DNA from 2 places in the Isoptericola sp. NPDC057191 genome. Region 1 is predicted to be linked to the other one. Evidence: riboswitches for the same ligand, from Rfam matches in the RefSeq annotation. Region 1 holds a riboswitch; the other holds the start of a gene.
The links. A riboswitch is a leader RNA that binds a small molecule or an ion and turns the genes downstream of it on or off. The one in region 1 is predicted to bind ZMP and ZTP.
Positions count from the first base shown of each region.

Region 2: linked by a shared signal. The riboswitch ahead of purH (bifunctional phosphoribosylaminoimidazolecarboxamide formyltransferase/IMP cyclohydrolase) and the one ahead of glyA (serine hydroxymethyltransferase) in region 1 are both predicted to bind ZMP and ZTP.

Region 1 is NZ_JBHUWC010000251.1:211-4,330, reverse strand. It holds gene ACFT55_RS19240 (ABC transporter substrate-binding protein) at 59-1,426, opposite strand; ZMP/ZTP riboswitch at 1,943-2,030, shown strand; gene glyA (serine hydroxymethyltransferase) at 2,112-3,395, shown strand; gene ACFT55_RS19230 (bifunctional 5,10-methylenetetrahydrofolate dehydrogenase/5,10-methenyltetrahydrofolate cyclohydrolase) at 3,392-4,120, shown strand, end outside.
Region 2 is NZ_JBHUWC010000274.1:76-3,563, reverse strand. It holds gene purH (bifunctional phosphoribosylaminoimidazolecarboxamide formyltransferase/IMP cyclohydrolase) at 29-1,651, opposite strand; ZMP/ZTP riboswitch at 1,687-1,774, opposite strand; gene ACFT55_RS19645 (TetR/AcrR family transcriptional regulator) at 1,802-2,374, opposite strand; gene ACFT55_RS19640 (SDR family NAD(P)-dependent oxidoreductase) at 2,453-3,488, shown strand, end outside.

The DNA.
Region 1 (4,120 bases):
GCCGCGCCGCGGGGGGCGTCGGGGCGCAGGCGTCAGCGGCGCGCGCGGGAGGCGGTCGTCACGGGGCGGAGCCGGCCGCCGCGGCCTGCTCGGCCTGGGTGTTCGACTGGTCGAGCAGGTCCTGCATGCGCGGCTGCACCTCGGCGAGGTAGTCGGCGGCGGTCTGCTTGCCGTCGAGCACGGGCTGGATGCCGACCCACAGCTCGTCGTACCACTCGGCGCCGTAGGTGAACGACGCCGGCATCTCCCGCCCGTAGTCCTCGGCGATGTCGAGGAACTCCTGGCGGTTCTTGGGCTTGAGCGTGTCGTCCTCGTCCGCCTCGGCCGCCCACGTCTTCGCCGTGTCGATGCGGTTCGGGATCTGGACGTTGGCGTCGACCAGCGTCTGCTGCGCGGCCTCGTCCGTGGACAGGTAGGTGGCCAGCTTCACGGCGTCCTCGGGCAGGTCGGTCGTGTTCGAGACGCCGATGCCGAGCGAGCCGACCCACGTCGCCGGCTTGCCGGTCTTGCCGACGGGCCAGGGCATGAGGTCGTACTCGAAGTCGAGGTCGTTGTAGACGCTCATGTCCCACGGCCCGACGGGGAAGAACCCGATCTCGCCGGCCATGAAGCGCTGGTAGGTGTCGAGGGTCTGCGCCTGCTCGGGGTTCGGCGTGACGCCGTACTTGGTGGTGAGGTCGGCGATGAACTGGATCGCCTCGGCGAACTCGGGGGTGTCGACGGTGACCTGGGTGTGGTCGGGGTTGGTCCAGTCGCCGCCGTTGCTCCACACGAAGGACTGCGAGTTCCACTGCACGTTGAGGCCGGTGCCCCACTGGTCGGTCTTGCCGTCGCCGTCGGTGTCCTGGGTGAGCTTCTGGCAGATCTTGAGCCACTCGTCCCAGGTCAGGGGCTTGTCCGGGTCGGGACGGTCGATGCCGGCCTTCTTCAGCATGTCGGCGTTGTAGCCGAACGCGAACGGGCCGATGTCCTTGGGCAGGCCGTACAGCTTGCCGTCCGGGGTGCCCTGGGTCTTCCCGTCGAACCGGTAGGAGTCGACGCCGTAGGGCCAGACGTTGTCCAGGTCCACGCCCTGGTCGGCGACCTCGTCCGTGATGTCCATGAGGACGCCGGAGCTGACGTAGGACTGCAGGCTGGCCTGCTCGATGTAGAACACGTCGGGGACCTTGTTGCCCGCGACGGCGGCCTGGAGCTTCTGCGCGTACTGGTCCGCGGAGGTGACGATCATCTTCACCTTGACGCCGGTGTCCTCGGTGAACCGGTCGATGGCCTCCTGGTAGGCCTTCTTCTCGTCGTCGCCACCACGGAACATGAAGGTGAGCGTGTCGTCGTCGGAGCCGCTCCCGCTGCCGGAGCTGCAGGCGGTGACGGTACCGGCGGCCACCACGGCTGTGACGATGCCGGCGATCAGGCGTGACTTCCTCATCACGGGGTCCTCTCGGAGATCCGGGACGCGTCCGGCGCGGCGTCGCCCCGGTGCGTTTACATCGATGAAGAGCCATCGACGGCGCCCAATGTGGCACGCCTCGCGCGTCGGGGTCAAGTGGCCCAGGTCACGCGTCTGCAACGATGAACATGGCACAGGACCGACATGGCACAGGACCGCGGCCGCCCGGCCCGCGCCGACGTAGTCCACACCGCGCCGAGGTAGTTCAGACCGTGCCGAGGTAGTTCAGACCATGCCGAGGTAGTTCAGGCCTCGGCGAGGTAGTCCGGGGTCGTGCCGAGGTAGTTCAGACCGTGCCGAGGTAGTTCGCGGAACCTGGTATCCCGCGCTACCTCGCCGAGCTCTCGACTACCTCGGCAGGTTCGGGACTACCTCGGCGCGGGTCCGACTACCTCGGCAGGTTCGCGACTACCTCGGCGAGGGTGGAACTACCTCGGCGGGAGTCCGACTCCCTCGCGGTCGGCAGGGGACCGGGCCGATCGGATCGGCTAGGATCGCGAGGGTCGCGACTGGCGTACAGGTGGATCACCACCGGGGAGCGACGCGCTGTGCAGACGACGGGTCGTTCGCCTGGGCCCGGTCGCTCGATTGACATGATGGTCCGGCACCCTGACGGGGAGCCAGGCCCGTCCGACCGCCGTCCGACACAGCAGGAGAACGCCTGATGAGCACTCCCGACCCCACGTTCAACGCGCCCCTGGCCGAGCTCGACCCGGAGATCGCGGCCGTCCTCGACGGGGAGCTGGCCCGCCAGCGCGACACCCTCGAGATGATCGCCAGCGAGAACTTCGTCCCGCGTGCCGTGCTGCAGGCGCAGGGCTCCGTCCTGACGAACAAGTACGCCGAGGGCTACCCCGGCCGCCGCTACTACGGCGGCTGCGAGCAGGTCGACATCGCGGAGAACCTCGCGATCGCCCGCGCCAAGGACCTGTTCGGCGCCGAGGCCGCCAACGTGCAGCCGCACTCCGGCGCGCAGGCCAACGCGGCCGTGCTGCACGCCCTCATCAACGCCGGCGACAAGATCCTCGGCCTGGAGCTGGCGCACGGCGGCCACCTCACGCACGGCATGAAGATCAACTTCTCCGGCAAGCTGTACGACGTCGGCGCCTACGGCGTGGACCCGCAGTCGTACCGCATCGAGATGGACGAGGTGCGCAAGCGTGCCCTCGAGCACCGCCCGGACGTCATCATCGCCGGCTGGTCCGCGTACCCGCGCCAGCTCGACTTCGCCGCGTTCCGCGAGGTCGCGGACGAGGTCGGCGCCAAGCTGTGGGTGGACATGGCGCACTTCGCCGGCCTGGTGGCCGCCGGGCTGCACCCCAGCCCCGTGCCTCACGCCGACGTCGTCAGCTCCACGGTGCACAAGACCATCGGTGGCCCCCGCTCCGGCTTCATCCTGAGCAAGGAGGAGCACGCCAAGAAGATCAACTCGGCCGTGTTCCCGGGTCAGCAGGGCGGCCCGCTCATGCACGTGATCGCGGCCAAGGCCGTGGCGTTCAAGGTCGCGGGCACGGACGCCTTCAAGGACCGCCAGGAGCGCACGCTGCGCGGCGCGCGGATCATCGCCGAGCGTCTGTCCCAGGCGGACGTCGCGGAGCAGGGCGTCTCCGTCCTCACCGGCGGCACGGACGTGCACCTGGTGCTGGTGGACCTGCGGCACTCGTCGCTCGACGGCCAGCAGGCGGAGGACCTCCTGCACGACGCCGGCATCACCGTGAACCGGAACGCCGTGCCGTTCGACCCGCGCCCGCCGCGCGTGACCTCGGGCCTGCGGATCGGCACCCCCGCGCTCGCCACCCGCGGGTTCGGCGACGCCGAGTTCACCGAGGTCGCGGACATCATCGCCGTCGCCCTGCGCGACGGCGCCTCCGCCGACGTCGACGCCCTCGCCGCACGCGTCGCGAAGCTCACGGCCGACTTCCCGCTCTATCCCGGGCTGTCCCAGTGACCGCGCGGCTGCTGCCGGGCAAGCCGGTCGCCGAGGCCGTCTTCGAGGACCTCGGGCCGCGGATCGACGCGCTCGTCGCCGCCGGGCACCGGCCCGGCCTGGGCACGATCCTCGTCGGGGACGACTCGGCGAGCGCCGGCTACATCCGGATGAAGATGGACAAGGCGACCGAGCTCGGGTTCACCTCCCCGCACATCCACCTGCCGCAGGACGCCACCCAGGCGGACGTCCTCGCGGCGGTGCGGGAGATGAACGACGCCGACGACGTCGACTCGGTCCTCATCCAGAATCCCGCGCCGCCGCAGATCGACTTCGACGCGGCCATGCTCGCGCTGGACCCGGACAAGGACGTCGACGGGCTGCACCCCGTGAACATGGGCCGGCTCGCGCTGGGCATGCCCGGACCCGTGCCGGCCACGCCGGCCGGCATCGAGGCCCTGCTCGCGCACTACGAGATCCCGGTCGCGGGGCGCGAGGTGTGCATCCTCGGGCGCGGGACGACGCTCGGCCGTCCGCTGGCGCTGCTGCTCTCGCAGAAGCGCCCGACGGCGAACGCCGCGGTCACGGTCGTGCACACGGGCGTCCCGGACTGGCCCGAGTACACGCGGCGCGCGGAGATCGTCATCGCGGCCGCCGGCGTCCCGGGCATCCTGCAGCCCGAGCACCTCTCGCCGGGAGTGACCGTCGTCGGCGGTGGCGTCCGCTACGAGGGTCGCCGGCTGCTG
Region 2 (3,488 bases), on a different contig from region 1:
CAGCACGCTCGTTGCGGCCCGGTGCGGGTCAGTGCGCGAAGTGGCGCGTCCCGGTGAGGTACATCGTGACGCCGGCGGCCTGGGCCGCCTCGATCACCTCGGCGTCGCGGATGGACCCGCCCGGCTGCACGACCGCGCGCACGCCGGCGTCGAGCAGCACCTGCAGGCCGTCGGCGAACGGGAAGAACGCGTCGGACGCGGCGACCGCGCCGCGCGCCCGCTCCTGCCCCTCGGCCAGCGTGTTGGCGCGCTCGACGGACAGACGGCAGGAGTCGACGCGGTTGACCTGACCCATGCCGATGCCGACGGCGGCGCCGTCCGCGGCGAGCAGGATGGCGTTCGACTTCGCGGCGCGCACGGCCTTCCACGCGAAGGCGAGGTCCGCCAGCGTGGCCTCGTCGGCAGCCTCGCCCGCGGCGAGGGTCCAGGAGGCGGGGTCGTCGCCCTCGGCCTGGAACCGGTCGACCTCCTGGACGAGCATGCCGCCGGAGATCGGGCGGTTCTCCGCAGCGGCGCGCGGCGGGGTGTCGACCACGAGCAGGCGCAGGTTCTTCTTGGCCTGGAGGATCTCGAGGGCCTCGGGCTCGAAGCCGGGCGCCACGAGCACCTCGGTGAACACCGGGGCGATCTGCTCGGCCGCGGCCTTCGTGACGACGCGGTTCGCCGCGATCACGCCGCCGTACGCCGACACGGGGTCCGTCGCGTGCGCGCGCGCGTGCGCCTGGGCGACGTCGGCTCCGACGGCGATGCCGCACGGGTTGGCGTGCTTGATGATCGCGACGGCCGGGCCCTCGTGGTCGTGGGCGGCGCGCCACGCGGCGTCGGCGTCGACGTAGTTGTTGTAGCTCATCGCCTTGCCGTGCAGCTGCGTGGCCTGGGCGAGCCCGGTCGCACCGTCGGTCCGCGTGTACAGGGCGGCCTTCTGGTGCGGGTTCTCGCCGTAGCGCAGCACCGCGGCGCGCTCGAAGGCGGCGCCCGCGACGTCGGGCAGGTGCGACTCGACCGCGACCTCGTCGGGCGCGTAGGAGCTCGCGAACCAGGAGGAGACCGCGACGTCGTACTGCGCGGTGTGGGCGAACGCCGCGGCGGCGAGCCGCTTGCGCTGCGCGAACGTGAAGCCGCCGCCCTGCACGGCCGCGACGACGTCGTCGTAGCGGGCCGGGTCGACGACGACCGCGACGCTCGGGTGGTTCTTGGCCGCGGCGCGGACCATGGACGGGCCGCCGATGTCGATCTGCTCGACGACGTCGTCCGGGCCCGCGCCCGACGCGACCGTCGCCGCGAACGGGTAGAGGTTCACGACGACCAGCTCGAAGGTCTCGATGCCGAGGTCGGCGAGCTGGGCGAGGTGGTCGGCCTTGCGGGTGTCGGCCAGGATGCCGGCGTGCACGCGCGGGTGCAGCGTCTTCACGCGGCCCTCGAGGCACTCGGGGAAGCCGGTGAGCTCCTCGACGCGGGTCACGGGGATGCCGGCGTCGGCGATCTTCCCGGCGGTCGAGCCGGTCGAGACGAGCTCGACGCCGGCGGCGTGCAGGGCGGTGGCCAGCTCGACGAGGCCGGTCTTGTCGTAGACGCTCAGCAGCGCGCGCCGCACGGGGCGCTGTGCGTCGTCGGCGAGCTGGACGTCGGGGGCGGACGGTGCTCCGGACATGTGTCTTCTCCTCGGTGCGGGTTCTCGCGGAAAGACCCTCGCACCCAGGCGGGCGGCGCGCATGACGGGACACGTCGGCCGCTCCCCGGTGGTGACCCACCCTCGCCAGTCACGGCCGAGGCCGAGTCTACCGAACGCCGCCGGGCCGGGTCACGGCAGCGCGACCTCGATCCCGAGCAGGCGCCAGGCGCGCTCGGCCATCGCCGCGCGCTCCCCGGCCGGCCTCCGCGTGAGCGCGCCGGCCACGAGCTCGACCCCGAGCATGAGGTCGTCCACCCCGACGTCCTGGGGCACCTGACCCGCCGCGAGCGCCGCCTCGTGGTGGGCGGCGAGCACCGCGGCCACGCGGTCGCGCAGCTCGAGCATGCGGCCGGGCCGGTCCTCGGCCAGCAGGTCGACGACGCCCACGGACTCGATGGCGTGCCGGGTCACGAGCCCGAGCAGGCGGGGCAGGGCGGCGCCGTCGGCGGAGGCGGCCTCCAGCTCGGCGACGTTCTCCTCGACGACGGCGGCCACGAGGGCGACGCGGTCCGGGAAGTGCCGGTAGAGGCTGCCCTGCCCGACCTCGGCGCGGCGGGCGACGGAGCTCAGCGGGGCGGCGGTGCCGGACTCGGCGAAGACCGCGTGCGCCGCCCTCAGGAGCGCGGCCCGGTTGCGTGCGGCGGCCGCGGGCCCGGGGTTGCTCCTGGCGGCAGGGCGAGGGTTGCTCCGTTCGGTGGGCACGGGAATAGACTATCAACCGGACAACATTGTCCGGTTACCTGAAACCCCCTCCGGGGGACCGCCATCAAGGAGAGCACCATGGCCCTGTCCGCATCCTCGACCGTCGGCGAGTGGCTCGACCACCCCGTCGGAGGCCGCATCCTCGGCGCCGTCCTCGAGCAGGCCGGCGCCTCCGCAGAGGCGCTCGCCCCGGCGCGCAGCCTGCCCCTGGAGCAGCTCGTCGCCCTGTCGAACGGCCAGTTCCCGGCCGAGATGGTCGACAGCCTCGTCGCCGCCTACCGCGAGCAGGCGCCCGACGACGCCGACGCGCCAGGCACCGCGTCCGGGAGCACGGCGGGTGCCACGTCCGCGCCGGCCCCGTGGACCGAGCAGGTCACCCCCGGCCGCTTCACCGGCCAGACCGTCGTCGTCACGGGTGCCGCGTCCGGCATCGGCCGGGCGGTCGCCGCCCGCGTGGCGCGCGAGGGCGGCCGCGTGGTCGCCGTCGACCTGGCGAAGGAGAAGCTCGACGAGCTCGCCGCGACCCTGCCGGACGCGGAGGTCGTGACCGTCGCGGGCGACATCACGTCCGCCGCGTCGGTCGAGGAGATCGTGCGCGCGGCGGGCGACCGGGTCGACGCGCTCGCGAACGTCGCCGGGATCATGGACGACATGGGCGCGGTGCACGAGCTCACCGACGCGATGTGGGAGCGGGTGATGCGGGTGAACGTCGACGGCACGATGCGCCTCATGCGCGCCGTCCTGCCCGGGATGCTCGCCGCGGGCCGGGGCCGGATCGTCAACGTCGCCTCGGAGGCGGGGCTGCGCGGGTCGGCCGCGGGCGCCGCGTACACAGCCTCGAAGCACGCCGTCGTCGGCCTGACCAAGTCGTCCGCCGTGATGTACGCCGGCACGGGCGTGCAGGTGAACGCCGTCGCGCCCGGCGGCGTGGCGACCGGCATCCAGGTGCCCGGCCAGGCCGAGTTCGGCGGCGCGCGCCTGGGCCGGTTCATGGGCAACATCCCCGGGATCGCGACGGCGGAGCACCTGGCCGCGTCCATCACGTTCCTGCTGTCGACGGACGCCGTGAACCTCAACGGCGCGATCCTCGCGTCGGACGGCGGCTGGTCGGCGG